DNA from 2 places in the Thiogranum longum genome. Region 2 is predicted to be linked to the other one. Evidence: predicted binding sites of a transcription regulator. Region 2 holds the regulator's gene; the other holds the start of a gene.
The links. Region 2 encodes FliA, which starts transcription of late flagellar genes. Its sites were predicted from a motif close to GCTAAAGTTNNNNNNNNNNCNGCCGATA; they were not measured.
Positions count from the first base shown of each region.

Region 1: DFR30_RS14745 (flagellin N-terminal helical domain-containing protein) is a predicted target of FliA. The motif match lies at 895-922, and genes of this name have one in related genera.

Region 1 is NZ_SMFX01000001.1:726,922-742,804, forward strand. Features, by position in the region: gene DFR30_RS03590 (Fic family protein) at 1-551, shown strand, start outside; gene DFR30_RS14745 (flagellin N-terminal helical domain-containing protein) at 1,036-1,317, shown strand; gene DFR30_RS14750 (flagellin N-terminal helical domain-containing protein) at 1,235-1,708, shown strand; gene msrB (peptide-methionine (R)-S-oxide reductase MsrB) at 1,720-2,181, shown strand; gene msrA (peptide-methionine (S)-S-oxide reductase MsrA) at 2,171-2,662, shown strand; gene DFR30_RS03610 (carboxypeptidase-like regulatory domain-containing protein) at 2,817-3,818, opposite strand; gene DFR30_RS03615 (di-heme oxidoredictase family protein) at 4,084-5,586, opposite strand; gene DFR30_RS03620 (hypothetical protein) at 5,943-6,494, shown strand; gene DFR30_RS03625 (SRPBCC family protein) at 7,074-7,490, opposite strand; gene DFR30_RS03630 (cupredoxin domain-containing protein) at 7,606-8,010, shown strand; gene DFR30_RS03635 (lipid biosynthesis B12-binding/radical SAM protein) at 8,034-9,503, shown strand; gene DFR30_RS03640 (hypothetical protein) at 9,500-10,162, shown strand; gene DFR30_RS03645 (tetratricopeptide repeat protein) at 10,417-11,472, opposite strand; partial or broken gene trpB (tryptophan synthase subunit beta) at 11,917-13,095, shown strand; gene DFR30_RS03655 (TusE/DsrC/DsvC family sulfur relay protein) at 13,205-13,501, opposite strand; gene cbbX (CbbX protein) at 13,984-14,925, opposite strand; gene DFR30_RS03670 (ribulose bisphosphate carboxylase small subunit) at 15,040-15,474, opposite strand; gene DFR30_RS03675 (ribulose-bisphosphate carboxylase large subunit) at 15,495-15,883, opposite strand, start outside.
Region 2 is NZ_SMFX01000001.1:2,095,932-2,109,737, forward strand. Features, by position in the region: gene DFR30_RS10340 (DUF2802 domain-containing protein) at 1-255, opposite strand, end outside; gene DFR30_RS14335 (hypothetical protein) at 265-441, opposite strand; gene DFR30_RS10345 (chemotaxis protein CheW) at 478-960, opposite strand; gene DFR30_RS10350 (chemotaxis protein CheW) at 1,047-1,700, opposite strand; gene DFR30_RS10355 (ParA family protein) at 1,697-2,497, opposite strand; gene motD (flagellar motor protein MotD) at 2,494-3,423, opposite strand; gene DFR30_RS10365 (flagellar motor protein) at 3,476-4,216, opposite strand; gene DFR30_RS10370 (protein-glutamate methylesterase/protein-glutamine glutaminase) at 4,220-5,281, opposite strand; gene DFR30_RS10375 (chemotaxis protein CheA) at 5,396-7,453, opposite strand; gene DFR30_RS10380 (protein phosphatase CheZ) at 7,466-8,236, opposite strand; gene cheY (chemotaxis response regulator CheY) at 8,241-8,624, opposite strand; gene DFR30_RS10390 (RNA polymerase sigma factor FliA) at 8,703-9,434, opposite strand; gene DFR30_RS10395 (MinD/ParA family protein) at 9,431-10,318, opposite strand; gene flhF (flagellar biosynthesis GTPase FlhF) at 10,305-11,555, opposite strand; gene flhA (flagellar biosynthesis protein FlhA) at 11,630-13,741, opposite strand; gene flhB (flagellar biosynthesis protein FlhB) at 13,744-13,806, opposite strand, start outside.

The DNA.
Region 1 (15,883 bases), 1.4 Mb from region 2:
TTGCACACCTTTGGTTTGAAGTGATTCACCCCTTCGATGATGGTAATGGTCGAGTCGGCAGGGCGATTGCTGACCATGCGCTTTCGCAATCTCTTGGCTATCCGACCACGGCCTGTCTTGCTACGGCGATAGAGGCAGACAAAAAAACCTATTACTTGCAACTTGAGAAAGTGAGCCGTGGAAGCCTGGATGTTAACGTTTGGCTGGATTATTTCGCAGACACAATAATCAAGGCACAGGACATTGCCAGGGAAGAAGTAAACTTTGTACTGACCAAGACACGTTTTTATGAAGTCTATGGTAATCAGTTGAATGACCGGCAGGCCAGGATGGTGTCGCGGGTGTTCGCTGAAGGCCGTAAGGGTTTTGAAGGCGGAATAACGACAAAAAAATATGAAGCAATCACCAAATGCCCCAACCGAACGGCCAGCCGTGATCTTTCTGATCTGGTTGTCAAGGGGATTATCATGCCGTTACCGGGTGGTGGCAGAACAACACGTTACGCGTTGACCGTTGTCGGGCCGGATGGATTTAGCTCGGAGGGGAAATGATTCTCTGTGTGATTCAGCGATTTTTGTGTCAATTAGAAGGATTTTCTGAGGATGGTATTTTTCATGGCATTATCATTTAGCAGGAAAATAAATCATTGAAAATAAAAGTTAAAAAAGGCTTATTGATAATAGAGTGGGGGTAGGCCGTCTACACAAATGATTTATGTTGAGTTGCACTGAAAACTGAGCCAGGAACGGTACTGAGTATTGATCCGTAGCTGCAGCACTAACGTATTCAACAGGCACATGATACGGCCATATCTCATCTGGGCCACTGCAAGATGAAAATATCCACCTAAATTGGCTCCATATTCGACGCACTTCAGCATGTTTTCGCAAACACCCTAAAGCTGCCACCAATCAAGCCGTTAGATGTCCCTGAAGTGGTGAGTACCATCCTGCGATGGCACATCCACTATGCGTATAAAAATGCAGCAACTCAGGTGTTGCGAATTTAAATTAAAACAAGAATCGGAGAACAAGCATGGCCTTGGTTATCAATACCAATGGTGCCTCGTTGTCTGCGCAACGCGATTTATCCAGTGCTCAACAGTCAGTCAAAGTCTCTCTCCAGAGGCTGTCTTCGGGCCTGCGAATCAACAGCGCCAGGGACGATGCGGCTGGTTTGTTCAGCGTTGAACGCATGACCGCCGATATCCGCGGCATGAACCAGGCAATCCGCAATGCCAGCGATGGTATTTCCCTTGCGCAAACGGCAGAAGGATTCCCTGGCACAGATAAGCGACAGCCTGCAGCGGATACGTGAAATTGCCGTACAGGCCGCCAACGACACGGTGGAGGATCGCAGCGGCCTCCAGTCTGAGGTCAACCAGCTTACTCAGGAAATCTCCCGCATCGTGCAGAACACTGAGTTCAATGGTACGCGCCTGCTGTCCAGCGGCAGCACGCTGAAATTTCAGGTAGGGATGGATGGTACGGACAATAATCAAATAGAAATAGCGATGACCGATTTGACGGCGGCCACCACTACCCCATCCTCCCCGCCTCCAGGCGGAGCAGGTTTAGGTAGTGGTAGTGGTCAAATATTCATTACAGTGGATGTTGGCGCGATCATTATTTTCTTGTTCCATGCGCCCATTCATGAGTCAATCATTGCGCGTACTTTTCTGGAGTTTCTGCATCAATCCGAACATTAGCAGGTGAGGACATGGCACAACGATATAAAAAAGACCCGGAAGCCATTGCCAGACTCAATGCCGAGCAGTTTCGTGTGACCCAGGAAAGCGCCACCGAACGGCCAGGCAGCGGCGAGTATCTGCACAACGGAGCGCCGGGCCTTTACGTCGATGTCGTGTCCGGTGAACCGCTGTTTACCTCGGCGGACAAGTTCGATGCGGGTTGTGGCTGGCCCAGCTTCAGCAAGCCGGTGTCGGATGATTTCATCAACGAGGTGCGCGACTCAAGTCACAACATGATTCGTATCGAAGTGCGTTCGACCCATGGCGACAGTCATCTGGGGCATGTCTTTCCCGATGGGCCTTCGGAACGCGGCGGGCTGCGCTATTGTATCAATTCGGCATCCTTGCGTTTTGTGCCACTGGACGAAATGGCGACGCAGGGCTACGCGGAATATATTCCGCTGGTCACGGGAGAAAATCATGGCGATTGAAAAGGCACTTCTGGCAGGCGGCTGTTTCTGGGGAATGCAGGATTTGATCCGCAAACAGCCGGGCGTGGTGCGCACGCGCGTCGGTTACAGCGGCGGCGATGTAGCCCATGCGACCTACCGCAATCACGGCAGCCATGCCGAGGCAATCGAGATCGCGTTCGACAACGAAGTCACCCATTATCGCAAACTGCTGGCGTTCTTTTTCCAGATTCACAACCCCGCCACGCCGGATCGCCAGGGCAACGACCGCGGGGCATCGTACCGTTCGGAGATTTTCTACACCAGCGAGGAACAACGGCAGACTGCCCTGAAAACCATCGAGGATGTGAATGCATCGGGCCGCTGGCCGGGAGCGGTGGTGACCAAAGTCAGCCCGGCGGGCGATTTCTGGGAGGCTGAGCCGGAACACCAGGACTACCTGCAGCGCGTGCCCAATGGCTACACCTGCCATTTTCCGCGACCGGACTGGGTGCTGGATTGATACGTGTCGGGTTCGACAGGACTATTCCAGCCTGATCGTGGGACTGGCCACTCGATTGAGTGTACCGGGCCCGTGAATGGAAGCCTGGCCGGTAGTGCCCGCGGCCAAACCCGGCGGGCGGATGCCATGGCTCGGGTCGCCAGTACGGCACAACTTACGGACTGATATCAAGTATCCGTATCTCTCCGGCGACGACAGTTACTGCCATGCTGATAGCGCCCCAACCGGGTTTGTTCGCCCGGATGGTATAAGTGCCCGGGTCCAGGTCGAGGCTGTACTGGCCGTTGGCATCACTGAATACTCTGGCGAATTCGTCTCGCGTAGCCGGGTCCAGGGCCCTGACCCGTACTGCCTCTTCCAGTGCCCCGGATGCGTTGAATGTGGTTCCGGTTAACAGCGCCGTTTCCTGCGGGGGTGGGGGCGGCGGCGCTGTACCACTGCCAAAATCCACGGTGTGCGTCGCTCCGGCGACGACAGTTACTCCGAGGCTGGTAGCGCCCCAACCGGATTTATTGGCCCGAATTTCATAAATTCCCGGATCCAGGTCGAGGCTGTACTGGCCGTTGGCGTCACTGAACACCCGGGCGAATTCGTTACGTGTAGCCGGATCCAGGGCCCTGACCCGCACCCCTTGTTCCGGTGTGCCTGATGCATTGAACGTGGTCCCGGTCACCAGTCCCGTTCCCTCCTGGGGTGGGGGCGGTGGTGCACCGTTGCCGAAATCCACGATGTGCGTCGCCCCTGCGCCAGCGGTTACTGCAATGCTGATCGCGCCCCAGCCGGATTTGTTGGCCCGGATTTCATAAATTCCCGGATCCAGGTTGAGGCTGTACTGGCCGTTGGCGTCACTGAACACCCTGGCGAATTCGTTACGTGTAGCCGGATCCAGGGCCCTGACCCGCACCCCTTGTTCCGGTGTACCAGATGTGTTGAACGTGGTCCCGGTCACCAGTGCCAATGCCCCGGACGCGGCACCCTGAGAAACATCGATAACTGTGGAATCAACCGTGATGACGGTTGAATCGGCGCTGACGGGCTGTCCGGCAGCGCGAACGGATCTGCCTGAAAGCAAGCCAGGCACCAGCAGCACAAAATCGGCAACAAACGTGGCCGCGGTCCCCAGGAGGAACGATCGCCTTCCTCGATTAAAACGCATAAATCCAACTCCCCCATCATTCTTGTATTTTTTCGGGAATCAGGGTGGTGGCTCGGTGCACGAGCACACGCTTGAGCACAACGAAGTTCCCGCCGGGCAAGGACTGAAAGTAGTCTATCAGGTACACCATGGCAAGCAACTATGCCGGGTGCGGGTGGTATCTCCCGACTATGTTGATTCTCAGCCTTTTTCTGAACAATGATTACCTGCAGGAGCGACCAACTGGTCACTCCTGCAGGATCCTCATACTATTATAAGCTTATTGCTAGTCGTCGTCTTCGTCATCATCACCCTGAGGTACGATCTGCAGGGTCTTCAGGAATGCCACAACGGCTTTCTGATCGTCAACAGAGCTTGCCTCGAAGGCATCGCGCGAGGCACGACCTTCGCCACCGTGAAGCAGAATAGCCTCAGTGATTGTAGTAACGTCACCGCGGTGACCATAGGGATCGGTATTACCGACGTCCCACAGCTTGCGGGTCAGGAAGTACTCGGTGCCCGGCTTGCCTTCGAAGGCGTCATCCGGACGTCCTTGCGCGAGTTCCTCGTTGCAGAACCAGCGGATGGCGCCCGGACCTGGATCGTCACACAGGTTGTGACGTTTCATGTCGGTATAGGCACGGATAATGGCCGTGCCGTTGCGGCCCTTCTTCAGGCGTGGCTTGTCACCGTCTTTGGTCATGTCGAAGGAATAATCGGGGCAACCGTCAGCCGCGCCTGCACAGGTGCCCGGCGGGTTGAACGGGTTGGGTTCGACAAAGTCACGACTGCTCAATGCCATTTCCGGTACGTGACAGGATGTGCAACCGACGTCGTCGAAGATTTTCTCACCCTTCCTGACCTGCTTACGTGCTGCCTTGCCCCTGGGCTTCACCTGCACCGGCGTGGACAGTTGGGCCTGCCAGATCGAGATCGCAGTCTGGTCACCGATGGTCAGCTCGCGCTCGTAACCGTCGTTATCGTAGTCCGGATCGAAGCCCTTGGCCGGGTTCAGATCGAAGCGCTCTTCGGCCTGCATGCCGTGGTGGTGGTTCATGGCGTTGGTGGAGAATTCACGCAGCGAGATGACCTTGCCGGCCTGGTGGAAGGGCTTGATAATCAGATCGTGGTCAATACCGCCATCGGTGGCGACCACGGCACCGCCGGAGATCTCGATCTGGAAATCAACGCCCTTGGAGCTGATGGTGTGGACGCCGTCAGGCAGACCGGCAGCCGCGGCTTGCAGTTCCACCGTCATTTCACGGGCCAGCATTTCGATCGGGCCGGAACCGTGCATGGCAAGCGTATTTCGGTCATTGGCGTGTGTTGCATCGATATCCTGAGTGAGTGGATCCAGTGTCTGTGCGAGCACGAACACGTTGGCTACGAAGTCACCGGCACCACCTGGCTCCGGCTGAGCATGACAGCCAGCACAGGCATCAGAGTCAGGCGCGGAAGAACGGGTTTTAGCAACAATGTTAGCGCCCACGGCTCTACCTTCATCGTCAAATGTCGGAATAGCACGTTTGGCACCACCGCCGGTGGTCTCGGGACGGCCGCGGCCGTCACAGGTGTTGAACTTGGTGACAAACAACAGTTCGCCGTGATCGTTGATCTCGTCGAAACTGAGCGCGCCGCTGTTGATGTCCGTCTGTTCCAGGGATAAAGGGACCGTCGGCGAGTCCGCCTCGAGTCCGGGTGGACACTGTTTTTCGGTAGCGGCAAATGCGCTAAAGGGTGACGCTGCAAGTCCCAGCAATACAGCGATAGAAGTGGATGTGCGTGTCATTTTGTGTTCCTCCGATCGATGGAAGTCCTTAAACCGGACTTGTTAAATTGTCGTGACAACCTGCTGTCGGGGGGTACCCGGGGCGGCAAGGACACTGCTGCTGTTTTCCACCCGTAAATCGCGTTCCCCGTTCAATCTGGTCTGGAATCGGCTAGTTAGATTGATTCTTAGAACAAATCTAGAGAATTCTTCCAGCCCTGTCTGTAGTTTTTGATACGTATACGAAACAATTATCAAGATTTTGTGAGTATGCCGAGTTTATTGAATTTATTTGATTTTTTCCCCTCAAGGCCGTGCCATCCGCAGTTCGGTAGGGTAATCTACGCGCTTTAGACACAATCCAGTGGTAGAGCTACGTGTTAACCAGAATCCTGATCATCATGTCGCTGGCAGGCCTTGCCAGTGCCTGCGATAACGCGGCCAGCCAACTGGAGGCAGAGGCCAGCGTCTGTGAAAAGGCATTGGGGATAGGCGCACTGGAACTTGCCGAAGAACACTGCCAACGTGCCCTGGGAGAACCAGGAAACGATATTCTTACCCCGCAGGTCAGGTCAGAGAGGTTGTACAGGCTGGCGGGTATCAAGCGGCAGCAGGCAAAGTACGCAGAAGCGGCTGAGCTGCTTGACCAGTCACTGTCACTGGAACAGACGTTGTCCGGTTCGGGCAGCCTGCAATTCGCCGGCCGGCAACTTGAAAGGGTGCTGATTCTGGCGGGGCAGGGGCGATGGCCGGAAGGTGCCCGGCTGCTCGAGCAAACGTTACCGATGTCCGCTCAGCTGAGCGAAAAGGAACAGGCCTCGCTGGCCAATATCCTGCAGCGGTACATCGCACAGCTGCAGAAAATCGGGCAGACAGAACAGGCATCGCGTCTGCAGGTGGCAGCCGACAGCCTCAAGCAGCAGGAATAAAATCGGGGCAGGTCAAGGAGCCTGATCATAAAAGAGCCCAAGTAAAATATGGCGATGACGCAGGCTCAGAGACTCAAACGGGTGATCGGTATAGTTGTGCAAATTCACCGGGTCGTACGCAGCGGTCTGGGGAGGATTCCAGCGTGTCCGAGGTGAAAAAAGGGCGAAATGGTGTTTCAATAGCGATGGACGTTGGTAGGTAACGGGTGTTAATACTTCCCACACTCCTTGCGTTTAAGGCCAGCCGGAAGGCCGAGATAGAAAAGTTGGAGGACTTGCCATAGTTATTTTTTCTCACCGTATTTCGACCATGCGATCTTTTCGATTATCGACTATTTGGTCGATTTCAATCTCGTTACTAATGTGTTTTTTCAGTGGCGCTCTATTCGCAGAGATACCGGCAGTCAGAAATTCGATCGGGCTGCCGGGCGCCAACGGTTTAATTCAAGATGCTGTGCTTACGCAACCACGGCAGGTGTTCGGATTGTCAGTGGATCGCACTTCCCGGAACCCCGAGAACGCATTCGGCTGAATTCCTGCCGAGAAATCAATATCCTGAAACGAGCAATCATCCAGCGCTCATTCGACCCGGTAGCAAGGTTGCTGTACCTGGCATTTACGATCAGTACTTTTGATGAGATAGATGCGATCGGTAATTGGTTTGGGGAAATGCAGGTGATGATAGACCCACTGTGTCCTGCCCTCATGTGCCATAACCCGGCTTTTGAAAACGTTTGGGATAAATTCCGCAAAATGATCGTAATCCACTACCACAGCGTGCACACGTTCGGGCGGGGTATCGAAGGTCGTCACGAGCATTGCCCAGGGAACGGACGAGCCCTCGATTTCACGGTGATAAATCTGGCCTTCGGCAACCGTCTCAACCAACCTCCAGCCATCCGCATCGATACTATCTCCCGCGCCCATTACCGGGCCTGCCAGGAACAAGCCGCTCAAGAGGCAGGTGAAACGGCCTGCCTGTTTCACACAGGCCATGAAACTTTTCCCCCGGGTCGGACTCATACAAGGCATGGACTGAAGTATTGCCTATACTTTAAACGTTGTAACGACGACAAGCCGTTATTTCACCATGCGTTGCCGGAGGGCCGCCATGAGAAGAGACGTCTTCAGCAAGTCCGCTGTACCGATACTTGTTCTAATCGGCATTTTCTTTTTTCCGGCCCTGGCTTTCCAGGTACATGCTGAAGGCACATCTCAGGCAGTTACCCTGACGCTCGGGGACTACCGTTTCGACCCGGACAGCATTGAAGTCCAGTCCAGCCAGCCGGTTATCCTGACCTTGATTAACAAGGATGGCATCACCCCACATAACTTTACTCTGCAGGATACGGCAGCCGGACTGGATATCGACATCAATGTGAGCGCCGGCTCGACATCTATGGTCGAATTTACCCCTGAAAAACCGGGGACCTACACGTTTTACTGCGCCAAAAAACTGCCCTTCATGAAGAGCCATCGCGCTCGTGGCATGGAAGGAACCCTGATTGTCAGGTAATGGCCAGACAAGGATAAAAGTGAGTGAGGGTTTTACTCGTATCTGCTAACAGGGAGCATATCCCGGACCCGATTTTTCCGCTCGGCCTTGCCTATATCGCGACGGCAGTTCGACAGGCAGGCTACCAGGTAGCCGTTACGGACCTCTGCTTCGGCAGTCGGCCAATACATGCGCTGCAACAGAAGATTCGAACCTTCAAACCGGACGTCATTGGTTTGTCGCTGCGCAATGTCGATAATGCCGCCTACCCGCTGACGGTTGACTACCTGGCCCTGCACCGGGAAGTTATTGATGCGATACGTGATATCACTCCCGCAATGGTCGTACTCGGGGGTTCTGGTTTTTCGATTTTACCCGAGGCCTATATGCAGGTACTTGATGCAGATTTCGGCATCAAGGGTGAAGGTGAACAGGCCTTTGTCACATTACTCGATGCACTGGATAGTAATCATGACCCGGGTATTGTACCCGGCGTCCTGGCTCGAAAGCACGACCATGCAAACGGTATACACGTTCAAACTCCCGTGAAGACGGATACAAATCAAGGCGATGGGCTGCGGCCGGCACGCCACCTGTTTGATTATGCCCGTTACGTGCGTCGTGGCGGCACTGGCAACATCCAGACCAAACGCGGCTGCATATTTAAATGCAACTACTGCACCTACCCGTTACTGGAAGGCAACCGGTTCCGTGTACGTGACGCCCGTGATGTCGTTGACGAAATCGAGGAGCTGTTACTCAAGTATGGCCCACACCCTGTCTTCTTTGTTGATTCCATCCTGAACTTCCCGCGCGGTCATGTCGAAGGCATTTGCGAGGAAATCCTGCGGCGCAAACTGAACGTCAGATGGAGTTGTTACGCCACGCCCGTTAAGCTCGACAGGCGACAGGCGCAACTCATGGCACAGGCCGGTTGCGAGGGTATTGAACTTGGCACCGATGCCGTGGATAACGACCAACTCAAGCGGCTGGGTAAATCATTTGATGCCGCTACCGTCGTTCGTGCCAACCAATATTGTCTTGATGCTGGGCTGCGTGTTTGCCACACACTTATATTTGGCGGTCCCGGTGAAACAGAATCCAGTATTCGAAATACCTGTCACGCCCTGCGAGAAATGCGGCCAACGGCGGTGGTTGCCATGACAGGTGTACGCGTTTATCCGGGTACACCACTGGCCGGGCAGTTGATTTCCACCGGAAAAATGACTGGCAGCGACATCGGACTCACCCCGGCGTTCTATATTGAACCCGCTATTGCGGACTTCCTGCCCGCCTACCTGCAACAGCAGGCACGAGAGGCAGGTAACTGGGTGTTGCCAGGCATGGAGCCACCGTTACTGCCGATCAGCCAGCGCATCCTGCGGTCATTGGGCGTATCTGGTCCGTTGTGGCGCCTGCTGCGTTATTCCTGGATGCGCCAGATCAGCCGCAGCAAATTTCGACGCCCCACGACAAGTTGGGGTATTCCTGGCCTACGGAGGAGATTGTTATGAACCTGCAACATAGAAAAGAGAATTCCGATTACCGGGCAGCAATGGGTCAGCTACTGGTGCTATACACCCAGGTTGACCGTCTGATTATGGAAGCCTGTGCAGAACGTATCGCAAGCGCACCGGATGAAGCGGCCAGGCTGGGACTGGCCAAACAGGTCGGTGATGAATCCCGGCACGTAAACATACAGCGCGAATGGATGGAAAAGTTCGGCTCCCGCCAGGCGCCCATTATTTCAAAACAGCAGGAAGCAACTATCCTGGGTCATTTCCGGCATCTTGACTGGCGAGACTTCCTGACAGACATGTACCTGTGTGTCGAAGCGCTGGGCAGTGATGCGGTCGAACAGGTTGTGCCGCTCGCCGATCCCGGCACGAAAGAATCATTGCGCATTCCGCTGCTGGACGAGCTTGATCACATCGCCTTTGGCGTGAATCGCCTGAAACAAGAGCTGTCACACATGGCCCCCGCTGAACGCGAGGCTTTCCTCGGCCGCCTACCGGAACGCATCCAGACGCTGAACCGGTCTTTCCATGCTATGGGACTGAATCTAAAGGCCTTGTTTGAAGCTGTCGGTGCAGACTATGACGAGCTGTGCAAATCGGTACTGCAGCGCAAGGATGAAGTTCTGAAAGAAGTATCGGAACCGCTTGTGGCCTGAAGTGCATATCTTCTATACGCGAAGATTACGAGTGAAGAAGTTTCACTGGAACACATTGAACAGATTATTCCGCTGCAGGATCCAGTGCAGCGGCGGCATTTGATTGAGGGGCTAGGTAAGGCCGGGCTGACATAAGTTATGTCTATCTGTTAACCAGCGCCATAAATGTATCCAACCGCGGTCTTGCTGGCCTGGTTGCAAAGGGGAGAGTCTCAATCCCGACGAGACGCTGATAGAAATTATGCCGTAAGGTGTCAGGCTGCCATTGATCGGCTTTCACCTATCCAGCGAATAACCCGCTGCATATCATTATCGATCACGTTCAGCGATTCAACTTCATGGGCGGCAATATCGTCGTAACCCAGCGGCACAAACTCTGCCACAATCTGTTCGTAGCTTTCGCTTAATACGCTGTTATCAGGATCCAGTCCGGTCACCAGGCCAAGCCCTGTCGGTTTGGTAGCAACGCTGACCAGACTCACATCCGGCCGATACTTCTTGAGGCAGAGTATGAGCTTCCAGATATCCCCGCTCCAGAAATTAGTGGTTCGTTCGCGCGAGGAAGTCACTGCATCAAGCGGTATACAGTCATGAATTGCAACCACGCTACCCGGACTGGCATGTCGCTCAACGTTAATAAAATCACGCAATGCAGCCTCAAATACATGCATGCCATCGATAAAGGCAAAGTCTACCGCGCGCTGGCCCAGAAGCTCTCTTACATTGTGTTCATCAAAGAATGAGTCGCTGGTCTGGGGGAATATCCTGCATTTTGGTGGTAATTCATGTGAGATTTCAGGCTCCGGATCAACGCCGAGACAAAGTGTCCGGGGTTCTGCCAGTGCAATAGATTGACCAGTCTCTACGCCTATCTCAATATAGGTTTCCGGTTTCAGGTGTCGATGTAGATCTCTCAATACAGCGGTGTAATGTTCACCCGGGAATTTGATTTCGACCAACGAGAGATGAGCGTTCAGGGTGTCCGGCTTTAATTTCAGGACACGCTGATATGCCTGGACAGCCTCGGCATTCTGCCCGGACTTGCGATAAGCCAGGCCAAGGTCGTAAAACGCATCGGCACTGGCCGGATTCGTTGCAACCGCCTTTTTCAGCCAGCGTATAGCCCTGTCCGGACGCCCATCCTGAATCAGACTCTGCCCCAGCAAATGCAGCACATCCGAATCATCCGGAACCCATTTGAGTATCTTCTGATACCCCGCTTGCGCTTCACGATACTGTTGAGCCTGGTGAGCTGCTGCCGCTTGCCGGAACAGTTTCGCAAGCTTGTTCCCGTTCATCTGCGTTGCCATGGTATTTCTCCGCCTTGTAAGCCCGTTATTTACGAACGGTCATCAGTTTTGCCGCCAATTAAACAATGCAAATATCAGGCCACCAAACTCCACAGTCGTTGTGTCATACCGATAGATTCCCGAAATAACATAGAGATTGAGCGCAGAATGCCGTGCGGCAGAAATGGAGCCGACTGTGGAGAAAAGTGGGCGGGTTGTCGGCAATGTGTACTCGATACATCCAGCTAGTAATAAATGTAAACGAGTAAACATGGTCCAGTGACACGGAATTTGGCTGATAGGAATAGCGGTGTTTGATGGTGTAATTTTCCTCTCTGTATGGATAGCCAAACATCACTTAAAACGTGCTTTAATATTCAATGCAAAAACAAAGACTGTCTATTGTCGACTTACTGGTTATCTTTCTTTTAAGGAGTGTGTCCTATGTCACTTGAATTTCTACCCATGCCAGATGAGAACGGTTATTTTGGTGAATATGGCGGGCAGATTATTCCGCCTGAGTTAAAAGCTGTCATGGATGATATCAATGATGCTTACGAAGAAATTCGAGATACCGATGCCTACAAAAATGAGTTAGGCGCACTCTATGCTAATTATGTAGGCAGGCCGAGCCCGATTTTTCATGCAAAGAGGCTCAGTGATAAGGTGGGTGGCGCGCAAATCTTTCTGAAACGTGAAGACCTTAACCATACTGGTGCGCACAAGATCAACCACTGCCTGGGCGAAGCATTACTTGCCAAGCACATGGGTAAAACAAAAGTCCTGGCCGAAACCGGCGCCGGGCAACATGGTGTGGCACTGGCAACAGCCTGCGCACTGGTCGATATCGAATGTGAAATTCACATGGGTGAGATTGATATTGAAAAAGAGCACCCCAATGTCACGAAAATGAAAATACTGGGTTGTAAGCTGGTACCGGTAGACCGGGGTACGCGCACCCTGAAAGATGCTGTTGATAGTGCTTTTGAAGAATATCTTAAAGACCCGGCCAATTATTTTTATGCGATTGGTTCTGTTGTCGGGCCACATCCATTCCCAAAAATGGTGCGTGATTTCCAGAGTATTGTTGGAGTCGAAGCACGTCAGCAATTTATCTCTTCTCATGGGAAACTACCGGATATTGCCATGGCCTGCGTTGGTGGAGGCTCTAATGCGATTGGTCTGTTTACCGCATTTATCAACGATGAGACAGTGGAACTTATTGGGGTTGAGCCGGCAGGTAAAGGCCTGAATACGCCGGATCATGCAGCAACATTAACCAGGGGTACCAAGGGTGCGATTCACGGCTTTGAGTGTTAAAGCCTGCAGGATGATAACGGAAACCCGCTGCCTGTTTATTCAATTGCCTCTGGACTCGATTATCCTGGTGTGGGTCCACAGCATTGTTATTTGAAAGATATCAAGCGCGTGCGTTATGAAACTATTGACGATAAAGAATGCCTGGAAGCTTTTATGACCCTGTCACGCACCGAGGGTATTATCCCGGCACTTGAGAGTGCGCATGCTGTTGCCTACGCCATGAAGATCGCAAAGGACATGCCGGTTGATAAAAACATTTTGATTAACCTGTCGGGGCGTGGTGACAAGGATGCTGATTTTGTGGCAGAAATGCTGTCGTTATAATTGCACCTATAAACATTAAAAGGGAGCCTGCTGTTCACCTGCAATATCTCAGGTCGCCGGCCGAGGTCGAGTACGAGCTGACCGCGGTCAGAGCCGAAGCGGAGCGTGATTACACGCAGCCCGTCGGCTGTGGCAGCCCGCCCAGCATGGCGATCTTCTTCATCGGGCCGCCGTGGAACAGTTTGTTGAGGTGGGAGCCCTTGCGGTCGCCGCCGTGCATCTTGGAGAATTCGCGCAGCGGGGGCACCACGGCATTTTCCTGGTAGTAGTGTCGCGCAGACGTGACATAGTCGATGATCTCGTCAGTCAGTTCGATGCCTTCCCGTTCGGCGATGAAGCGCATGACGTCTTCGTTCCAGTCGTCCGGATTCTTCAGAAACCCGGCTGCGTTGAATTCCACGTCCATCGGTGATTCTCCCATTGTCTTGTTCATGATGTGGTTATAAGGGCCGGGCCGCTCCCGTTTGTCAGGTGATAGCAAACCGTGGCCTGTCCCTTACCGTTCGTATCATCATGTCGATAGCCTGATGCAAGTCATCCAGAGCGGATCCCATAATGAGCCCGGCGCAATAATGATATAAGTACAGGTTACATGATATGGGTTCATGCAGGTTTGTGCGGGCCTGAATTTCAAATTCACGCCATGCCATAACCAACTGATCACTCGCATTACTGTCTACACAGAGCCAGTAATCGTCATGCAGGATAACTGCCAGGCCACGATGTCGCGTCAATTCCACCCGTAAAGGATTTCCCAGACGCAGCAAGGCAAGGCGTGCCTGGTTGAAGCACGCTGCCTCCATTCTCTTGGGCCTGGTATGTAACGGGACGGGTTCATCAGATGTATCCATAGGGCAGTTGTAGCTGTCAGGTTATTTTAGCGGCACGCTAATCAGTGACGTCGAGTGTGCCATTGGTGAACACCCGACTTGCCAGTATATCTTCCGCTTCTATCGTAATGAGATCGGTTTTATTCAGTGTTTTTCTATTGCTGTTAAACAGTCGATTCGCCTGCCTCAGTCGCGCACGGTCCAGGGCATTACGCACCGAGCGGGCATTGGCAAAGTGCTCCAGATTCATACGCAAGGTGAGATATTCCAAAAATGCTTTTTCAGCATCAGGACTTAATCGATAGTTTTGATCAGCCAGCATCAACTTGCCTATTGCGAGAAGTTCGTCAGCACTGTAGTCGGGGAAATCCAGGTGATGTGCAACACGCGAGCGCATGCCAGGGTTGCTGTGGAAAAACTTGTCCATACGGTCCTTGTACCCGGCGAGTATTACGACCAGATCATCACGATTATTTTCCATGACCTGCAGTAATATTTCTATCGACTCGGCGCCATAGTCGCGCTCGTTTTCGGGTTTGTACAGGTAATAAGCTTCGTCGATAAACAACACGCCACCCATGGCCTTTTTTATAACTTCTTTTGTCTTTGGCGCAGTGTGGCCAATGTATTGACCCACTAAATCATCCCGCGTAACAGAGACCAGATGACCTTCCCGTACGTACCCCAGACGATGTAATATTTCTGCCATACGCAGGGCAACAGTTGTCTTCCCTGTGCCGGGATTGCCGGTAAAATTCATATGCAGCGTGGGCGTCACGGATGACAGCGCAAACTGTTTACGCAGCCGATCGACCAGTAATAGTGCGGCGATTTCACGTATGCGTGTTTTTACAGGTTTCAGCCCGATGAGCTCACGATCAAGCTTGTCGAGTACTTCTTTTACATTAGAGGCTTCGAATTCAGCCTTAAGATCAACAGACGCATCATCAGGTAAAATAATTTTATCCTGCTCGCTATTTGAATCATCTATATCGTTCATTCCAACAGCTCCAGTTTAAACCGATTAAAAAAACGCTGGCAGGTGAAACAGCTCACCGGCCAGCGTAATCGTTCATTTTGTGTTTTTATTTATGCCGCTTGAAATAAGCCATTGCTAATAGCGTTCTGCTTCCGGTTTATCCGTTACATACGGTTTAATGGTGTAGCGCATGGTTCGACCTTCAGTTTCCTGGCGAATCAGCCCGAAGCCAGGTTCATTCTTGGGTCTGTTAACGATGTAAGACATGGTGACACTCTCTACACCCTGCACTGCGCTAAATGCGCCAACCCGGATATAGTAATTGGGGAATGTCTTGCGACATGCATTGACTTCCATCATGATCCCGGCGGGATCTTTCAGATCAAACATCGGGTTGCCAAACATTTCCCAGTAAGTGTTGCGTGGATGCGGATCATCGGTGTATTCAACACTCAGCGCCCACCCCTTGTCCAGAGCGTATTTGATTTGTAACGTGATTTGCTCATCCGTCAAGTCCGGTAAAAAGGAAAACTGTCCCTGGGTAACACGATTGCCTTGATTGGTCATCATAACGTGATTCTCCTTTTCGATTAGACGCTGCCGGTAGCGGTAGGGACAAAGTCAGGGCTGTCGGTGGATTCATAGTTAAACGTAATGTCTTTCCATGTATCCAGACCTGCCTTGAGTGGGGAACACCATTTAGCCGCATCATCCAGTATCTGTGGGCCTTCGTTCCAGATATCACGACCTTCGTTACGTGCCTGGATCATGACTTCCAGTGCTGTCCGGTTTGCCACTGCGCCTGCCTGGATACCATCCGGATGACCGATCGTGCCGCCACCAAATTGCAGCACAACATCTTCGCCCAGATAGTGGATGAGCTGATGCATTTGACCGGCATGAATACCGCCCGAGGCAACAGGCATGCATTTATTCAATGAGGCCCAGTCCTGATCGAAGAAAATACCTTTTTCGAGCT
Region 2 (13,806 bases):
CATTTCCAGGTCGTTCTGTCGTTCGATAATACGTTGCATCTGGTGTTCCAGGCGTAAAACATGCTCTCCGGCACCCACCGAAGCATTGCACAATGCGCCCAGTTCCTGCTCCAGTTGCCGGATACGTTCGCGTGCACTGGCGTGCTGTTCGCGAATTTCAGTCTGTTCGCCCCTGAGCTGGAACACGGTAATGACCTGAAGCAGGATACAGCCAAGAAGGCCAACGACCAGAAATGACAGAATCAGGGTTGTCATGATATCACCTCATACATACTCATCGATTTGGGACCCGTCATCCTTGCGAGGCTTGCGCTTGTCCTGCTGGTCCTTGCGCTCACTTTCCGGTTTGCGTTGTGGAGCTTTGTTGCTCTCACCCGGCCGCGAACCCGGCTGGCCAGGGAGTATTCGGTAGGCTGGTGGCAAGCTCCCGATATCGCCCATGTCTGCATGTCCGCGTGAGCCACCGGCATGAACCAGTCAGAGACTGGCCAGCTCGTCCCACTCTTCGTCGGTGAGCAGTTTGTTCAGGTCCACAAGGATCAGCAACTCGTTCTCACGACTGGCGACACCCTGAATGTAATTGGCACTTTCGTCGCTACCGACATTTGGTGCCGATTCAACCTCGGAGGTTGCAACATCGACTACCTCAGCCACGCAGTCGACGAGAATCCCGACAACGTGCCTGGCGGTCTCGATAATCACGATACGGGTTGAATCGGTTACTTCCGTTGTTGCCAGACCCAGTCGAGTGCGGGTGTCGATGACTGTCACAACATTGCCGCGCAGGTTGATAATGCCAAGCACGTAATGGGGTGCGCCGGGGACGGGTGCGATCTCGGATACTCGCAGGACTTCCTGCACCTGCATCACGTTGATACCGTAGGTTTCATCCGCAAGGCGAAATGTAACCCACTGAACTATATCGTCTTTTGAATTTACATTGGCAACCGCGTTGGACATGTCCGACCTCGCTCCAGTTTTTCATCATCGTGAAGGCCCGTCAAAAACCGGTCGCCATCACGCTCATGCAGGTAGAAATGCAGTAATCATGCCATTGCCTCGGCGAGTTGCCGTGCCAGCTCGTCGATATCCAGCAAGGCGCACATCTGTTCTATAACGCTACCTGCCAGCCAGCGACGCTTGCCAGCGGCAGTGCGCCATTTCACTTGTCCGGCTTCAAGATCAATGACATCGCCGATTCTTGAGCAAGCCAGTGACCAGCGCCCCCCGTCTACCACAACCAGCTGTGCTGCCCGCTCGCTGATATCATCATCGAGTTGCGCAGCCCGGTCAGGGGGCAACACAAAGCGGGCCGTATCAACAACCGTCGACTGCACGCCCTGGTAAGGCATAACAGCGGGGAAAAGTGACGAATACCCCGGTATTTCTGTCAGCCCATGCATGTTCTGCACGACACCCTTGAGTTTTGCCAGTGGCACCGCCAGCGTCAGGCCTGCCACTTCAAACAACAACGCCTGGAAACGTGTTTCAGCCCACTCTGGAACCGTGTCTGCAAGTGAGACAGTCACCTGCTCAGGCTGGACAGGCTGCACCTCAACCGGCGCCTGCTCCTCTGCCTTTCGCTGGATTTCTGTAACCTGCACAAGCGGCGTCGGCACACCTGTCAGCAACGCATCCAGGTAACTGCCCAGTGCCAGTTGCTGTTCCAGCAGACTGTCCTGTTTGGTCGTGGCCTTCATTGTGACGCTGCCTGCGCCATGGGTATATCCGGTTCCTGTAACCAGCGTACCAGTGAAGCATAGGCTTCCGTACCACGTGCCGACGGGCTGTGGAGGTCAATAGGCACACCGGCCCGACTGGCCTCACGGAACTGGGTATCAACGGGAATAACGCGCGACCACAGGTACTCACCGTGCTGGTCGCGCATGGCACGCAGTGCATCCATCGAGGCACGCGTGCGGCGATCAAAGAAGGTTGGAATGATGGTATAGGCCAGATTCCCGCCACGTGCGCGACTGATCATTTGCAAGGTATGTAACATACGCTCCAGCCCTTTCAGTGCCAGGAACTCGGTTTGCACCGGAATCAGAAGCTGCTGGCAGGCAGCCAGTGCATTCACCATCAGGATACCCAGCATGGGCGGGCAATCCATGAGAACGTAGTCGAACCGGTCAGACAGGCGCCTGAGTGTATCGGCAATCACCAGCCCCATACCGTCACGTGCGCCGAGCTGGCGGTCCAGAGTAGCCATGGCAGTGGATGCAGGCATTAAAGTCAAACCTTCGACACCGGTCGGGTATAGCAGTCTATCCAGTGCCGTCAGTGGCTCTCCGGCAGCCTTTGCATTAAACAGGGTGTATACGCTGTACTCGACACTATCCGGGTCAAACCTGAAATAGGCACTCAGAGAGCCCTGAGGATCCAGGTCTATCAGTAGTACACGCTTGCCCTGCTTTGCCAGCAAACTACCAACGCTTACCGCCGTCGTGGTTTTTCCGACCCCGCCTTTCTGGTTGGATACCGTCCAGATGATCATGGTCCGGCACCTGTTGCAGTGACCGGGCGGGTTGCATCCCGCTCTGTCTGCAGATGCTCTACACTCTGACTGACGCGCGGATCCGCGCCGGACATTATCACCAGTACGACACGCCGGTTTCGTGAACGGCCTTCCGGCGTATCATTACTGGCTATTGGGCGATATTCACCATAACCAATCGCTGCCATCCGTTCCGGGCTGACACCAAGACGGGTAAACAGATGCACCACACTCGCAGCCCTTGCCGCCGACAGCTCCCAATTGGAACGGAACTCGAAGTTATCGATAGGTACATTATCGGTGAAACCTTCAACGTGTATTGTATTGTTCAAAGGAGCCAGCTTCTCTGCCAACTTGCGCAATACAGGTTGTGCACCGGCTGCCAGTTCCGCACTACCTGAGCCAAAAAGAATGCTCGACTTGATCTCGACTTCGATCCAGCGTTTGTCACGGCGTACATCAATCAACCCGTTGTCCATCAGTTCGGACATAGCCTGTTCAATGGAATCTGCCAGTGCTTCAGAAGCCGCATCAATTTCTTTTTCCTGCCGGGCAGCTTTTTCCTCGGCTTCATGCGCAGCCTTTTCCCGTTCTTCCTTTAGCTTCTTGTCGAGTCTTTCACGAATATCCCGTTCAGGCAGAGGAAGCCTGAACAGCTCGATGACGGGTTTATTACGGTTGAGGGGGTTCTCGGACTGAATAGGTGAACGCATCAGGTCGCCAATCTGAACAGGCTCCATACTGCGTGTCGGATCAGCGAACGCAGCCACCATGGAATCTGACAGCACACGGTACTTGCCCTCGTTTACCGACGAAATTGAATACATAACGACGAAGAAAGCAAACAACAGGGTAATAAAATCCGCATAGGAAACCAGCCATCGATCGTGGTTTTCATGTTCCTCTACGCGTTTTCTTCTTGCCATATTTCTTGTCCCGCGGTAATCGCAGCAGATCCTGTCTTGTGTCAACAAGCCGCTACAGATAGTACCCCTGTAATTTGGTTTCAATATTGCGCGGATTCTCCCCTTCAGCAATCGATATCACACCCTCTACTATCATCTCCCGGAACTGGCTCTGGGCATGGACCTGGCTCTTCAGTTTGTTCGCCATGGGAAGAAAAAGCAGGTTGGCGAATCCGACTCCGTAAATGGTGGCAACAAAAGCTGTCGCGATCCCGCTTCCCAGCTTGGAGGGGTCTGCCAGGTTGTTCATCACATGTATCAGACCCATGACGGCCCCGATGATGCCGATAGTCGGACTATAGCCGCCCAGTCCATCGAAAACTTTTGCTGCCTGCGTATCCTGGTGTTCCTTACTGTCGATTTCCACTTCAAGAATCGAACGGATAACTTCCGGCTCACTGCCATCGACCAGCAACTGCAATCCCTTGCGGGCAAACTCGTCCGGTTCTTCCTCAGCGATTGCCTCCAGACCCAGCAGACCTTCGCGGCGTGCAATATTGCTCCAGTTGACAATTTTTTCCGCAGCCTCTTCCGGCTGCAGTTTCACCGGGAATACCACCCACGAAGATATTTTCATAGCACGCACAAAGGTACGTATCGGTGTCTGCACCATAACCGCACCCAGCGTGCCGCCGGCAACAATGACGAATGCTGTCAGCTGCACCAGTGAAGACATATGCCCGCCTTCCAGCACATTGCCACCCAGTATGGCGAACAACGCAAGCAGGATACCGGTGATCGTCAGGATATCCATACGTCAGGCCCCTGTTGCCTGTGCAATACCGGGGCCGATATCACGTAATGCCATCACCTGGTCACTCAGCCCGGCCTCTGCAACTGCCATCGGCATACCATAGATGACACTGGTTTCTTCATCCTGACTCCAGACAGTAGAACCCTGCGCCTTGAGAGTACGCACACCCTCACGACCATCTGCACCCATGCCGGTCAGTACGACTGCAAGCACCCTTCCGCCGAATACGGAAGCTACAGAATCGAATGTCACATCTGCGCAGGGTTTGTAATGCAGTGACGCATCACCGTCCGAAATAACGACGCGGACTTCACCCGCCTGTTGTTTCAATGTCATTTGCCGCCCCCCTGGAGCAAGCAGTACCTGGCCCCCACGAACGATGTCGCCATCTTCAGCTTCCTTGACCTTGATGGCACACTGCTGGTCAAGCCGTGCAGCAAATGCCGGCGTAAAACTTGCGGGCATATGCTGGACCACAACAAGCGGCAGATTGAAACTGGCCGGCAACCGGCTCAACACCTGGGCAAGCGCCACAGGGCCACCGGTTGAGCTGGCAATGGCTACAATCCGGTAGTCGTCTCTTTTTTTAGCGACGGGTGCCCGCACCCGCGTAACGGGCAGGGCAGAAGTAATACGCTTTGCCGGCCGTGCTCTTATGCTGCCCGAAGCCGGTTTAACAACATCACGAATACGCCTGCACAGGAGCATCCTGGCCTCTTCCCTGTCCTTGGCGATATCCTCAAAACGCTTGGGCAGGAAATCCACCGCGCCCGCCTCAAGTGCATCAAGCGTGGCTCGCGCACCATCGTGCGTCAGTGAAGAAAACATCAGAATGGGTAAGGGGTTTGATTGCATGATATGACGAACAGCAGTAATGCCATCCATGACAGGCATTTCGATATCCATCGTGATGACGTCGGGTTTCAACACAGCAACCTGATCAATGGCCTCCTGGCCATTGGCTGCCGTGCCGATAACTTTCAGCCCGGGATCTGCTTCCAGTATTTCAACGATGCGCCGGCGAAAAAAACCCGAATCATCGACAACCAATACACGCGTTACCATGGACTCCGTCCCTTGAATCCTGCACCGATCGGCACATATCTGTTATTGATAGAAACAACCTGAGGCAAAACTGGTCTGCATTCCCGGAAATAGCAGTTCACACCTCATTCCTTTCTACATGTGGCTTGAATACGCTTTCATCAAGCTGGGCACATCGAGTATCAACGCGATGCGACCATCACCGGTAATTGTTGCACCGGCAAACCCGGCAAGACCCTGCAAGAATGCACCCAGGGGTTTGATAACCACCTCTTCCTGACCGACCAATTGTTCGACAACAAAACCAACCTTGCGGCTGCCGACATGAACGACCACTACGTGATTAACAGTATCTTCCTGTGATACACCACTGCCGGTAACCAGCCAGTCACGTAAATAGAAAAGCGGCAGCGCCTTGTCCCGTACCATCACAACCAGTTGACCATCCACAATATTGGTGCGTTCCGTATCGAGATCGAATATTTCACTTACGCTGCCAAGCGGTAAAGCAAACGGCTGCTCACCGAGCTTGACCATCAGAGTCGGCATGATCGCCAGCGTCAATGGCACGCGTATAGTCAAACGGCTTCCCTTACCAGGCTCGGAATCGACCTCTACGCTACCATTGAGCTGTCCTATACGGGTCTTGACAACATCCATACCCACTCCGCGCCCGGACACATCAGAAATTTGATCCTTGGTTGAGAAACCTGCCGCAAAGATAAGGTTAAAGCACTCTCTGTCATCCAGTCGGGCAGCCGAATCAGCATCCATCATGCCCTTCTCGACAGCCTTGCGTCGCAACACATCCGCATCCATACCTTTTCCATCATCGTCTATGGACAACAGGATATGATCGCCTTCCTGCTCTGCAGCAAGTACAACTGTCCCCTGCCGGGGCTTGCCTTTTGCTTCCCGTTCATCCGGTGTTTCAATACCATGATCAACAGCATTGCGCACCAGGTGGACCAGAGGGTCTGCCAGGGCCTCGACCAGGTTCTTGTCCAGGTCTGTCTCTTCGCCCTGCATTTCGAGATTCACTTCCTTGTCGAGGCTGCGGGCAAGATCACGGACCACGCGCGGGAAACGGCCAAATACTTTCTTGATTGGCTGCATACGTGTCTTCATGACAGCATTCTGCAAATCCGCTGTAACAACGTCCAGGTTCGCAATTGCCATGGAAACATCTTCATTGGCAAGCGATTCCTTGAGGTTGGACAGACGGTTTCTCGCCAATACCAGCTCACCGACCATATTCATAATCTCGTCGAGACGACTGGTATCTACACGTACAGATGTTTCCGTCTTGCTGGCTGACGCAACAGCGGGTTTGGCTTTGGTCTTTTCCGGTGCCGCTTTCTTTTCCGTGACTTGAGGTTCCGGCTCTGTCTTCGTTGACGGCTCACTTACGTCCGCTTTTTCGGCGGCCATTGCCGGACCCTTTCCTTCACCGTGCAACTGGTCCAGCAGCGCATCGAATTCATCTTCTGTGATATCGTCACTGGCTGCAGGCGTACTCTTTCCACTTGCAGGTGCAGCCACTATCTCATTATCTGTATTATTGTGTGCCACTGGCCCCTTGCCATCACCATGTAACTGGTCCAGTAACGCCTCGAATTCATCTTCTGTAATATCATCACCACCAACAACAGAGGCTTTCTGCCCGGTGGGTATTGCGCTCCCGGCCTGGTCCAGCATGGCCTCAAAATCGCTATCAACCTCATCACCCTGAATTTCAGTGGACACTCCTGTAGCCCCCGAATCAGGTGCTGACGATACATCCGGCTCCGGCGGTGCGGTAGCTTCCGGCACTGCAAGTTTTTCCAGCGCATTCAATAATGAGGCTTCTGCCGGGGTCGGCATCTCGCCACCCTGCACCTCGGCAAACATATTGTTAACCACGTCCAGTACCTGGAGGACAGTATCCATCAGGTCGCCATCGACTGAGCGTTCACCATTGCGCAGGATGTTAAATACATCTTCAGCACGGTGACACACGTCCACCAGTCCATCCAGACTCAGGAAACTGGCACCGCCTTTAATCGTATGGAAGCTGCGAAATACGCCATTGAGCATCTCCATATCGTCCGGACTCTGCTCCAGTTCAACCAGTTCCTCGTTGAGCCGTTCAAGTATCTCGCCCGCTTCGACCAGAAAGTCCTGCAGAATCTCATCATCGGTATCAAGACTCATTATGTTGTTCCCTCAAAAGCCCAGGCTGGACAATAAATCATCGACTTCATCCTGGCCGGATACAGATTCACCATCGGCCTCCACACCAGGTACCGCAGGACCAACACCTTGCATCATGTCATCAGCCTCACCGGTATTGACGGCAGGTTTCCCTTCTGTCTTTTCAACATGCTCGATGCCACCTGACAGCCTGACAAGATCCACCAGATTATCCTCGACCTCCTGGACCAATGTGATTACCCTGCTGAGTATCTGACCGGTGAGATCCTGGAAGTCCTGCGCCATCATAATGTCGGACAAGCCGCTATGAATGGTTTCAGTACTCTCTGTTGTAATTGTAAGGAACTCATCGATTTCCCTGCTCATGGCCCGGAACTCGTCAACATCCATTTCCTTGTTACGAAAACGGTCCCATTTTTCATGCAATGCGTTGGCACGTGACTTGAGAGCTTCTGACACCGGCAAGGTGCTTTCTACAGCCCCCAGGGTACGGTTAGCAGAGCTCTCGGTCATTTCTATAACGTGGTTCAGGCGAGCCTTGGCGTCAGGAATATCTGACCTGGCCAGAGACTGCATACGGTCATCCAGCACAAAACTGTTAATGGATTCGTGTAGCTGGCGAGTCATCTTGCCAAGCTCCTGGAACAGGCTCTGCTCCCGCATACGTCCCAGTTGCTCGATCAGTTTCTCCGCACCAGCTTCGTTACCGGATTCCAGCTCGGCAACCAGTGCACGGGCATTGTCAAGCAGGGATTCAGTTTCGACTTCGATCACGGCCTCCATACAATCACCCTGCCGTTGCTTCGAGACGTTCAAAGATCTTGTCGATTTTCTCTTTAAGTGTTACAGCGGTAAACGGTTTGACCACGTAACCGTTTACCCCGGCCTGTGCAGCCTCGATAATCTGCTCGCGCTTGGATTCAGCCGTCACCATAAGCACCGGCAACGGCGCCAGCTTTTCGTCTGATCGCACCGCCTTCAGCAGATCGATTCCTGACATTCCCGGCATATTCCAGTCAGTAACCAGGAAATCGAAATTCCCGTTCTGCAACATTGGCAATGCAGTATTTCCGTCATCGGCTTCCTGCGTATTGTTGAACCCAAGGTCGCGCAACAGGTTTTTAATGATGCGCCGCATCGTGGAAAAATCGTCCACGATGAGAATTTTCATGTCATTGTCCAAGGGTCTTCTCCCGTCTTGCGCTGTTAACCATGTGCTGTTTCGGCATGTGCCGGTATATCCTGACCATCACTTGCCCGTCCATTCTCCCATTCTTGCTCTCAAACGGATCAGTGCCTGGCCATGTATCTGGCAAACGCGGGATTCACTGACACCGAGCACTTCGCCAATCTCCCGCAAGTTGAGTTCTTCGTCGTAGTACATGGCCATAACCAGGCGTTCCCGCTCCGGCAAGCCCGAAATTGAATGGGCCAGTGCAGCCTTGAAGTCGGAATTATGCAGGCAGTCGAGTGGCTCATTACGAGGCTCACCCGATGCCTGCTGTGGTGATTCCTCGCCATTGATACCCGCATCATCGATACTGAAAACCCTGCAGCCTGTCGCATCCTGGAGGATGCGGTGATAGTCTTTCAGTTCGATGCCCAGTTTCTCGGCAACCTCGACATCCCTTGCATCACGACCTTCCTGGTTTTCGATCTCGCGAACCGCCTCGGCGACCTGTCTTGCCTTGCGGTGTACCGAACGCGGTGTCCAGTCAGTACGACGGATTTCATCCAGCATTGATCCGCGAATTCGAATACCGGCATATGTCTCAAAACTGGCGCCCTGTGTGGCATCATAATTTCTCGATGCCTCGAGCAAACCAATCATCCCTGCCTGTATCAGGTCATCTGCCTGCACGCTGGGCGGCAAACGACTCATCAGGTGGTAGGCAATACGTTTGACCAGGGCAGCATGCTTGGTGACCAGGTCATCACTGTCAGGATCGGGGGTAGTGACGTACATAGCAGCTCCATTCATACCGGCATCTCCATGTGTCCGTTGTGCGACTGAATAAGACGTTCCACAAAAAACTCAAGATGTCCACCAGCCGCACTCGGCACAGGCCATTTATCGGTTTTCTGTGCGAGGTTCTTGAAAGCCATCGAAGAACGGCTGCGCGGATAAGCCTGCACGACTGCGCGCTGCTTGCGCACTGCCTTCTTCAGATAGTCGTCGTGGGGAACAACCCCCATAAACTCCAGCGTTACATCGAGGTAACGATCGGTAACCCGTGATATCTTGTTAAACAATTCCCTTCCCTCCTGGGCACTGTGGGCCTGATTTGCAAGCACCCGGAAACGCTGAATGCCGTATTCGACATTCAACACCTTGATGAGCGCATAGGCGTCTGTTATTGATGCGGGTTCGTCGCACACCACCACTACTACCTCCTGGGCGGCACGACTGAAACTGGTCACACTTTCATTGATTCCTGCAGCGGTATCGATAATCAGTGTGTCGACATCATGGGTCAACTCACTGAAGGCCCTGATCAGGCCGGCATTTTCCATGACAGAAAGCTCTGCCAGACGTTTCACGCCGGACGATGCCGGAACCACCATGATTCCCGATGGACCGGTAATAATGACTTCTTCAAGCGAGCGTTCGCCATCGATGACATGAGAAAGATTCTTGTCCGGATGCAATCCCAGCAATACATCGATATTGGCAAGGCTGAGGTCGGCGTCGAGCACCATGACCTGCTTGCCGGTGTCGGCCAGTGCGACAGCCAGGTTGACCGAAACATTGGTCTTTCCCACGCCACCCTTGCCACTGGTCACTGCAATTACTCTTACTGGATTCGGTTGTGCCATACGTCGTAGCCCGGCTGCCTGATCAACTCGCATTTCAGACATGAACATTTGCCCGGCACCCTCCAAAAGTTTCTGCCATCATCGATTCCGCAGGAAGTCCACGTTCAGATGCAAGATCTGTCGCCTGCTGTATCAGTTCACTGACACGGGCAACCTGAATATCTTCCGGAACACGCTGGCCATTGGCGACAAAACGCAACGGGATCTGCTGTTCGATGACTGCAGAAAGCACACCGCCAAGACTGGCAGCCTCGTCAAGTTTGGTAAGAATTGCACCGTCCAGCGGTACACCGGAAAAGGCGCGAATGGTTTCTTCCATTACCGACGGATGAACCGTCGCGGAAAGAACCAGCAGGGTACGGATTGGCAGACCGGTGTCAGCCAGTGTGGCGAACTGTTCTGTCAGGCGCACATCGCGCTGGCTCATCCCTGCCGTGTCGATCAGCACCAGGCGCTTGTCTGACAGGCTGTTGAGTGTGGAGCGCAGTTCGTTATGATCGGATGCAACCTGAACCGGTATGCCCAGCAGGCGTCCGTAGGTCATCAGTTGCTCGTGTGCGCCGATACGATAGCTGTCGGTGGTTACCAACGCCACATGGCGCTGGCCGTGACGGAGTACATAGCGCGCCGCCAGTTTGGCGATGCTGGTTGTTTTACCGACCCCGGTCGAACCGACCAGTGCGACAATACCGCCCTGATCAAGAAAATCTTCTCCTGCAACCGGCACATTGGCCGCCAGTTCCGCCATGGCCAGTTTCCAGGCGTGTGCTTCGTCCCGCGCATGTACGGCAGGGGCAGAAATCCGCTCGACCAGCCGGCTGTTGATTTCCATGCTGCTGAGACGCCGTATGACATCGGCATGCAAGGGCTCGCGACGCTTCATATCGCCCCACGCCAGGTGTGCCAGCTGATCTTCCAGCAAACCACGGAGCTGACGAATCTCGTCACGCATGGCGACAATGGAAGGGTCCTGTGACCAGTCGACAGATGGTGATGGCAAGGCTGTTTCTTGTGCTTCAGGTTGGGCATTTCGTGTGTAGGTTTCGGTTGCCCTGTGTACTTCTGCAGGTTCTGCAACATTATCCTGCGCCGATGATTCCTCAGGTTGCGTGGAGCCGGTGGTTTCACGCTCCAACCATGCCTCGTCGTAGTCGACCGAGGCAATGATTTCGATACCACCGTCTACCTGGCGATTGGAAAGAATGACTGCATCAGGTCCCTGCTCTTCACGTACCAGGCGGATAGCCTGGCGCATGTCCGGTGCAAAAAATCGCTTCACCTTCATACCTGCACCTCGTCAATGTGTGTCGCCAAGCGGTCTGTGTTCACGTACCTGGTATCCTTCTTCATGCTGCCGTTTTACCCCGCCTGAACACCGAGACTCGGTGCATCGGTTCCGATATTGGCAACAACCTTTATCTGTTTGTTGTCCGGTATCTCGTTGTAGGCCAGCACGTTCAGCATCGGGATACTGTGTCTGACCAGTCGTGCCAACCAGGCCCGTATTGCCGGTGTCACCAGCAGGATGGCAGGCTTGCCCGCTGCCTCCTGCCGCTGCGCACTTTCCGCCAGTGACTGGTGCATCCTTTCGGCCAGGCCGGGTTCAATTCCGGCGCCGCCTTCCGAGATGGCCTGAATTGAGGATTGCAATATCTGTTCCAGAGATGGATCCAGCGTAATGACTTCAATCTCAGGCCCCATCCCATTGATATGCTGGACGATTGATCGGCCAAGTGAAACACGCACAGCCGCCGTCAAAGCGCCGGGATCTTGACTTCTGGCGCCAGCTTCGGCCAATGTTTCCGCAATGGTGCGCATATCCTTGACGGGAATACGCTCTTCCAGAAGATTCTGCAGTACCTTAAGTACAATACCGATCGACAGGGTTTTAGGTACCAGGTCTTCGACCAGCTTGGGTGCATTTTTCGCGAGGACGTCGAGCAACTGCTGCACTTCCTCGTGACCAATCAGTTCGTGGGCGTGGCTCTGCAACAACTCACTGAGGTGCGTGGCCACCACAGTACTGGCGTCGACCACGGTGTAGCCCAGTGTTGTTGCATTGTCGCGTTCAGCGGGAGAAATCCAGACGGCCTCGAGACCAAATGCCGGGTCGCGGGTCTCTATACCCTGCAAGGTACCAAACACACGGCCCGGGTTGATCGCCAGTTCATGATCCGGGTAGATCTCCGCTTCACCAACCGGCACACCCATCAACAGAATGCGGTAAGCATTTGGTGCCAGCTCAAGGTTGTCACGGATGTGTACAGGCTGAACCAGGAAACCCAGTTCCTGTGACAGTTTCTTGCGAACGCCCTTGATGCGATCCATCATCTGCCCGCCCTGGGAACGATCAACCAGCGGGATCAACCGGTAACCCACTTCAAGACCGATGATGTCAACAGGGCCAACATCCTCCCAGCTAAGGTCGCGAGCTTCCGTCGGTATTTCCTGTTCAACGGGCTCCTGCACGGCGGGCAGCAGTTCCTGCTGCTGACGCTTCCAGGTATAATAAGCGCCCGCACCGGCTGCTACACCAAGCGTCAGGAAGGCAAAGTTTGGCATCCCCGGAATAAGACCCATAAAGCCCATGATGCCCCCCACCACTGCCAGTACCATCGGGTTACCGAACAACTGACTCATAACCTGGTCGGACATTTTTGTTTCACTCGAAACCCGGGTCACGATGATTGCAGTTGCCGAGGACAGAACCAGTGACGGAATCTGTGCGACCAGACCGTCACCGATAGTCAGCAGTGTGTAATTGCGCAGTGCATCTGCAACCGGCATATCAAACTGCAATGTACCGATAGCCAGCCCGCCGATGATATTTATGAACAGGATCAGGATGCCTGCAATAGCATCACCGCGTACAAACTTGGATGCGCCATCCATTGCACCGTAAAAGTCTGCCTCACGCGTGACATCCTCACGCCGGCTACGCGCATCGTCCTGGGTGATCAGGCCGGCATTGAGGTCGGCATCAATGGCCATCTGTTTGCCTGGCATGGCATCGAGCGTGAATCTGGCGCTGACTTCCGAGACACGCCCGGCACCCTTGGTGACCACCACAAAGTTAATAATCACCAGGATCGAGAATACGACCAGGCCGACGGCATAGTTACCGCCAACCACAAAGTCACCAAACGACTCGATAACCTTGCCGGCCGCGCCGGTACCGGTATGGCCATTAAGCAGAACCACGCGGGTCGAGGCCACGTTAAGCGCCAGCCTCAGCAGCGTGGTCACCAGCAGTACTGTCGGAAATACACCGAAGTCCAGGGGGCGCAAGGCATAAACCGTTACCATCAGGATGGCCAGCGAAAGTGTGATGTTGAAGGTGAAGAACATGTCCAGCGCAATCGGTGGCAGCGGTACAATCACCATTGCCAGCATCATGACCAGCAAAATCGGCGCACCGAGTCCATTGCGTCCAATATCCCGTAAGTTGAGAGTGGCTGCTTCAGTTGCCATGCTTAATCACCTTGTGTTGTTGAGTCGGGATGCTGTTCATCACCGTCTGCAGGCTTTTCATGCCC